2 regions of the Desulfuromonas svalbardensis genome follow, and region 1 is predicted to be linked to the other one. Evidence: riboswitches for the same ligand, from Rfam matches in the RefSeq annotation. Region 1 holds a riboswitch; the other holds the start of a gene.

What was found. A riboswitch is a leader RNA that binds a small molecule or an ion and turns the genes downstream of it on or off. The one in region 1 is predicted to bind S-adenosylmethionine.
Region 2: another riboswitch for S-adenosylmethionine. It lies ahead of ACZ5KY_RS13540 (O-acetylhomoserine aminocarboxypropyltransferase/cysteine synthase family protein); the one in region 1 lies ahead of metX (homoserine O-acetyltransferase MetX).

Annotation. Positions count from the first base shown of each region.
Region 1 covers NZ_AP042416.1:824,579-827,994, reverse strand. Annotated here, with positions in the region: gene mnmH (tRNA 2-selenouridine(34) synthase MnmH) at 1-612, shown strand, start outside; gene ACZ5KY_RS03605 (hypothetical protein) at 638-796, shown strand; gene metX (homoserine O-acetyltransferase MetX) at 804-1,919, opposite strand; SAM riboswitch class I at 2,031-2,139, opposite strand; gene ACZ5KY_RS03595 (type 1 glutamine amidotransferase domain-containing protein) at 2,260-2,937, opposite strand.
Region 2 covers NZ_AP042416.1:3,016,875-3,020,290, reverse strand. Annotated here, with positions in the region: gene ACZ5KY_RS13550 (radical SAM family protein) at 1-845, shown strand, start outside; gene ACZ5KY_RS13545 (TIGR04211 family SH3 domain-containing protein) at 903-1,580, shown strand; SAM-I-IV-variant riboswitch at 2,017-2,144, shown strand; gene ACZ5KY_RS13540 (O-acetylhomoserine aminocarboxypropyltransferase/cysteine synthase family protein) at 2,245-3,416, shown strand, end outside.

The sequences.
Region 1 (3,416 bases):
CGCGGCTTAACAGGTGTTGGCAAAACACGTGTTTTGCAACAACTCTCGAAGCAAGATCAACCGGTGATTGATCTTGAAGGACTCGCCAATCACCGTGGCAGTGCCTTTGGCGGTGTCGGACTTGGTCAACAACCAGGTCAAAAACAATTTGAATCGCTGCTATGGGAGGCCCTACAAAGCGTACCAAAGGGGAGCTGGGCCTTAACTGAAGGGGAAAGCCGTCATATTGGTAAGATTATTTTACCGGCGCGTTTTTTCCAAAGCCTACAAACAGAAAGAACGCTGTGGCTTGAAACAGAGCTCGAAAAGCGGATCCAAATTATTTTAGAAGACTATACGGTATCAGAACTTGCCGAAGAAACATTTATTCAACCGATTCAGTCACTACAGCGCCGATTAGGCATAACTGAAGTTGAAAATATGCTTGAATTGTTGCGCCAGAAGAATTGGCATGAACTGGTTTCTGAGCTGATGTTGAAATATTATGATCCGCTCTATTGCCACACCAAACCTGACAATCGAATCACGGTAGAGATTGACCCCTTTAACGACGACCACACGGAGTTACTAGAGGCCGCTAAAACTGTTTTAGCCACCGATCCGGCAGCATAGCAATCACTATGTCGAGGAGGAAAGTGTGAAATCAGAATGCGTTGATCAATTCAATCCACTGTGCGAAAAATGTATCCGCAGTTGTCGCCAGCCCGCAGGGTGCAAACTGCTCGAATGTCCCCGTTTTTCACCACGGCCGTTCAAATTAAAGCCACAACCGAAAAAGCAGCTCAATCTTTTTTAGACGAAAATTACCCCTCTAAACGGGCAAGGAATTCCGCCACATAGGGGGTGAATTTTTCGGGTTCAACCAAAAAAGAGTCATGGCCATAATCGGACTCGATAAGGTGGTACTCTACCGGCTTCTCTAACTGGCGTAAAACCTCCACCACCTCTTCTGTTTGTTCAGGCCGATACAACCAATCAGAACTAAATGCAAACCATAACGACGGGCACGTCAACGGCTCCAAACCATCCTCTAAACAACCGCTCTCCCACGCCACATCGTACAGATCAAGCGACTTCGCCAAATACAAAAACGAATTGCAATCAAAACGCCCGGGAAAGCTGTTGCCGTTATATTCAAGGTAGCGCTCCACCTCAAACTGACCAAACAGATCAAATAAGCCGTCACGGGCTGAAAAACGGCGGCCAAACTTCAGCGCCATCGACTCTTCCGACAAAAATGAGATATGACCCACGGATCGTGCTAAGGCGAAACCACTCATCGGCGGATGTTCAGGCCTATAGTTACCTTTTTTCCACAGTGGATCATTATAGATCGCCTGTCGCGCCAAGGAATTCAGCGAAATAGCCATCGGCGAGGTGCGTCCTGTGCCAGCAATCGGGATAATGGAACGGACGAAGTCAGGATAAACAAGCCCCCATTCCAACGCTTGCATAGCCCCCATACTGCCACCGATTACCGTCACCAGTTTGGTCACACCGATCTTATCCAGTAACAACTTTTGCGCCCGCACCATGTCGCGCACCATCACAATGGGGAAGTTGAGGCGATAAGGCCGCCCCGTGGCCGGATTAATACTGGTTGGCCCTGTTGAACCTTTACACGAACCGATCACATTCGAACAGATCACCTGATATTTATCGGTATCGAGGACCTTACCTGGACCAATGAGGTTATCCCACCACCCTGGCTTGCGATCATCCTCATGATGACGACCCGCAGCGTGAGCATCACCGGTCCACGCATGAGTGACTAAAATCGCGTTATCACCCTGATCATTCAGTTCACCATACGCTTCATAGGCAAGAGTGAGAGGTCCAAGCAAACGACCGCTCTCCAAGCGAAGCTCTTGATCAATGGTAACAGTTTGAGTTGTAACTAATTCAATCGCTGTAGACACAACCTACTCCCATAACGAAATATATGACGTGGAGTAAATAAAAAAAGCCCCACTCAAAAGATGAATGGGGCCTTGCGAATACGTCGATGGATACGGGTATCGTAAGACTCCGTCTCATCTTTCCCCTATAAACAGGGGTTGGAATTAGCACCTGGCATCCCCTAAGGGATCGGTTGCTGTGGTTTCAAAGGGCCAATCCCTCCACCACTCGAGATAACACGATGTCGATGTCTTTCTAACCTAGAGGATAGCGAATCGGTTGTCAACAGATGTTAAATAGTGTGATCAGGATAATTCATTGCTACGATGAGAGAGCGAACCGCTCTCAGCACCCAAAAATTCAGCCGAAAAATGCCAACAAAGCCCTCGCCGCCGCCGCTGACGATGCCGGATTTTGACCGGTAATCAGCATGCCATCGCAAACCACATGGGAGTGCCAGTCCGCAACTTTTTCATACTCACCACCGTTGTGTTTGAGCATATCCTCCACCAAAAAAGGGACCACTTCGGTCAAACCAACGGCCTTCTCTTCACTGTTGGAGAAACCGGTGACCTTCTTACCCGCCACCACCGAATGACCATCGGCTTTACGTGGGTAGCGCAACACACCGGGCGCATGACATACCGCAGCAACAGGTTTCTCGGCGGCAACCATCGCTTCGATCAAGGCAATAGAATCTGTATCTTCGGCCAGATCCCACAAGGGGCCATGACCACCCGGATAAAAAACACCATCGAAATCATCAGCGATAAGTTCAGATAATTTAACGGTGTGTGCTAAAGCAGCCTGCCCCGTACTATCGGCCTTGAACCGCCGTGTCGCTTCTGTTTCGGCATCGAGATCATCACTCTTAGGGTCGATAGGCGGGTGACCGCCAAGAGGCGAAGCCAGCGTGATCTGCGCGCCCGCATCTTTAAACACGTAGTACGGAGCAGCAAATTCTTCCAGCCAAAAACCGGTTTTTTCTCCGGTATTACCAAGCTTGGCGTGTGAAGTCAGAATCATCAGTATTTTCATGTTATCTCCTAACCTGAGCAACGAACTGTTGTTAACGAGGTGAATATTCAGTTTAGCAGAGATATTACTTATGAGAAGGTTGGGGAGGTTTGCTACTTAGAAGCGTGGGATGTGATCAACGGTGCGATTGTGACAGGCGGTAACTTGGGCTGAAGTAAACTGGGGTTGCGCCCCCAGACCTCGCCCCACTTTTTGCACCGTCAAAAAGTAGACAAAAAACGGCCCACAATTGTCTGGCCCTGCGGGTTCCCTCACTGCAATAGATTACAGCCGAGCGTGCCAAAAAACTCGCGTTGCTCAAACAGTTTTGGCACAAGCAGCTCAGCTGACGCTCATTGCGTTCGGCGGCGGCAAATGGGGGAGTTTGGTTCATAAAAGTCATTCAATTGTTTTCGAATAACGGAGAATGATAAAACAACCAACAGGATCTGGTACTACAGCACCACGGACAGAATAGAAAATACCATCACAACCAAACT
Region 2 (3,416 bases), 2.2 Mb from region 1:
ATCCTGACAACCGATTGTTGCAGCAATTATCACGCTGTGCTCTTGATTATCACTGTTTTGCAGCTAAAAACCTCTTTTTGGGTCGCTGGGAAGCTCCATTACCCACCTCTCCAGTGTGTAATTCAAGTTGTCTTGGTTGTTTATCTTATCAAGCTGAAGAGAATGAATGTTGTCCATCCAGTCAGGAGCGTTTAACCTTCGTACCAACTGTGCAAGAGTTATGTGAGACCGCTATCCCTCACTTAGAACAAGCTGAAAATGCCATTGTCTCTTTTGGCCAAGGTTGCGAAGGTGATCCGATCATGCAGTCCGATACAATCTGTCAGGCGGTGACAGAGATGCGGCGTAAAACATCGCGCGGAACAATCAATTTCAATTCAAATTCGTCATTACCAGACAAAGTTGAATTGCTGGCAAAGTCGGGCTTAGATTCGATCCGTGTGTCACTGAACTCGCTTCGTGAACCTTTTTATAGCGCCTATTATCGTCCACGTGGTTATCAGTTTAACGATGTGTTAGAGTCTTTGAAATGTGCGAAAGATCAGGGCCTCTTTGTGATGTTGAATTATTTGGTTTTTCCGGGAATTACCGATCAGCAGGCTGAAATCGATGCGCTGGTAAAAGTGATTGATGACGGTCAAGTTGATTTGATTCAAATGCGGAACTTGTGTCTAGATCCCGTTATGTATTTTCAAGCAATGCCAGATGGCGACAATGGTATCGGCATGAAAAATATGCTTGATCAAGTGAAGCAACGGGTACCAAAGATTCAATACGGTTATTTTAACCGCACTAAGGATAATTTTTTTCCGCAAGGTTTTGAAAGTGATTGGCCAATTCGTTAGTTGATTTGGCTGAGGAGTTTTGATCGTTTACCGAATACAGTGTTTGGGAGTTGAATGATGAAATTACGATTTATGGTTGGTCTCATCGTGTTGTCTGTGTTGATTGGTCAGCTAGTTTGTGCTGAAACGCGTTATGTGTCAGATCAGTTGGTGATTACGTTGCGTGAGGGTATGGGAAATCAATTTAAAGTGATCAAAACCTTACCGACGGATAGCCGTTTAGAGGTGTTATCTGAACAGGATAACTATTTGTATGTTCAGGCTGAAGATGGTGTCGAAGGTTATGTCCTTAAACAATATATTTCGAGTAAAAAACCCAAAACGATGACCATTGCTCAATTAAGAGCTGAGCTGGCAACGGTAAACAAAAAATTGACGGATTTGCTTCAATCGGCGGCTGGCTCAGGCAAAAAATTGCAAACTTTTCAGGACCGCACTGCTGAGTTGAGTGAGGCGTTAAAATTGAGTGAAGAGCTTCTGGAAACAACGAAAACCGAGTTGCTTGATCTGCAAGTTAAGTCTGAAAATGTTGTGCTAATTGATGAAGAGCGGCAACGGTTAAAGACTGATTTAAGTGCTGTCCGCAAGGAATTAGAGCATTTTCGTCAAGAAAACCATTCGATGCTCAATGAGGCCATGATTAAATGGTTTCTTGCTGGTGGCGGCGTGATGTTTTTTGGTTGGATTGCGGGGAAGTTTTCTCGTAAAAAGAAACGGGGCTTGGGCAGCTTTTAGTATCAGTCAAGACTGGGGCGTGCAACGTTATCGCCCCAGTGAACGCTTAGAATGCTGCTGATTGCTATGTTTAATTGATACAATGGCATTTTCTACGATTAATAAATAGTGAGTTGCCGTTGGTTTTGCTATTTTCCCTTCCCCACAAACGAAGTTAGTTCATGTTCGCTGCTTTGACTCTGCTTACCATCGTAATGTGTGGCACCGATTGATAAACTGCTGATCGCATAGAAAACGGTCACACCTATCTCTGAAACCAACTTGAGTTCCGATTCAAGTTGGCCATCCATTATTGAAATATTTATTTCACTCGAATTAATATTGATGGCAGGTTCTGCCTCATCTAGCTGCTATAAAAATGGTTTTATGTTTGGATGCTATGGGCTGATGGTTAAATAAACGGTTGACAATTTATTTTTGTCGAATATGCTATGTACACTTGCATTAAGAGAGGCATAGGTGTTTTACACTGAATGCCCGGCAACCTGACAACCAAGGTGCCAAGCTTGTTCCAGCGTAAGCGGAATGGCAATGCGCCCCGAAAGGGGAACGTTGAAGATGATTTTATTCATTGAGACAGATCATCTGTCACACCATTCATACTTTTCTAGTATCGCTTACAGCCTCTCTTGCGTTTAACTTTCATCAGAGAGGATGAATCATTATGAGTAAGCATATCGAAACCCAAGTTCTCCACGCCGGTTATCAATCAGACCCAACAACGTTAAGTCGAGCTGTACCCATCTATCGTACCAGCTCGTTTGAGTTCAAGAGCACTGAACATGCGGCGAACCTTTTTGCTTTAAAAGAAGCGGGTAATATCTATACGCGGTTGATGAATCCAACCACGGACGTTCTTGAGAAACGTGTTGCTGAACTTGAGGGTGGTGCGGCGGCATTGGCATTATCCTCTGGCACCAGTGCTATTTTTTATAGCATTATCAATTTGGCCCAGCATGGCGATGAAATTGTTGCCTCAAGTAATTTATACGGTGGCAGCTATACCCAATTTAACGATATTTTGCCGCAATTTGGTATTACCGTTAAGTTCGTTGATCCTTCAGATCCAGATAACTTTGCTGCCGCAATAACAGATAAGACCAAGGCCATTTTTACTGAAGTGATCGGCAATCCAAAGCTCAATGTCGCCGATATTGAAGCGTTGGCAACTATTGCTCACGATCATGGTTTACCGCTCATAGTTGATAGCACGTTCGCAACCCCTTATCTGTTACGGCCCATAGAGCATGGCGCTGATATTGTCATTCATTCGCTGACAAAATGGTTGGGTGGTCACGGTGCTGGCATTGGTGGTATTGTTGTTGATGCAGGTACCTTTGATTGGACCACGGGAAAACACCCTTTACTAAGTGAACCCGATCCAAGTTATCATGGTATTCGCTATGCGACCGATTTAGGTGATCTGAATCCTGTTGCTTATATTGTCAGAATGAGGTTGGTTCCTTTGCGTAATCTCGGTGCATGTATTGCTCCTGATAATTCGTGGTTTTTTCTTCAAGGAATCGAAACTTTGCCGCTACGGATGGCTCGCCATAGTGAAAATGCATTAGCTGTAGCCCGCTATTTGGACCAACACCCACAGATCGATTGGGTCCGATATCCAGGTCTTGAAAGTGATCCCTCATATGGTCTTGCCAAAAAGTATTACACTCGAGGTTTTGGTGCGATGGTGGTTTTTGGAATTAATGGCGGAGAGCAAGCGGGACGATCGTTTATTGAAGGTCTTGAGCTATTCTCCCATCTTGCGAATGTTGGCGATGCTCGAAGTTTGGCAATTCATCCGACTTCGACGACCCATGCTCAGCTAACAACAGA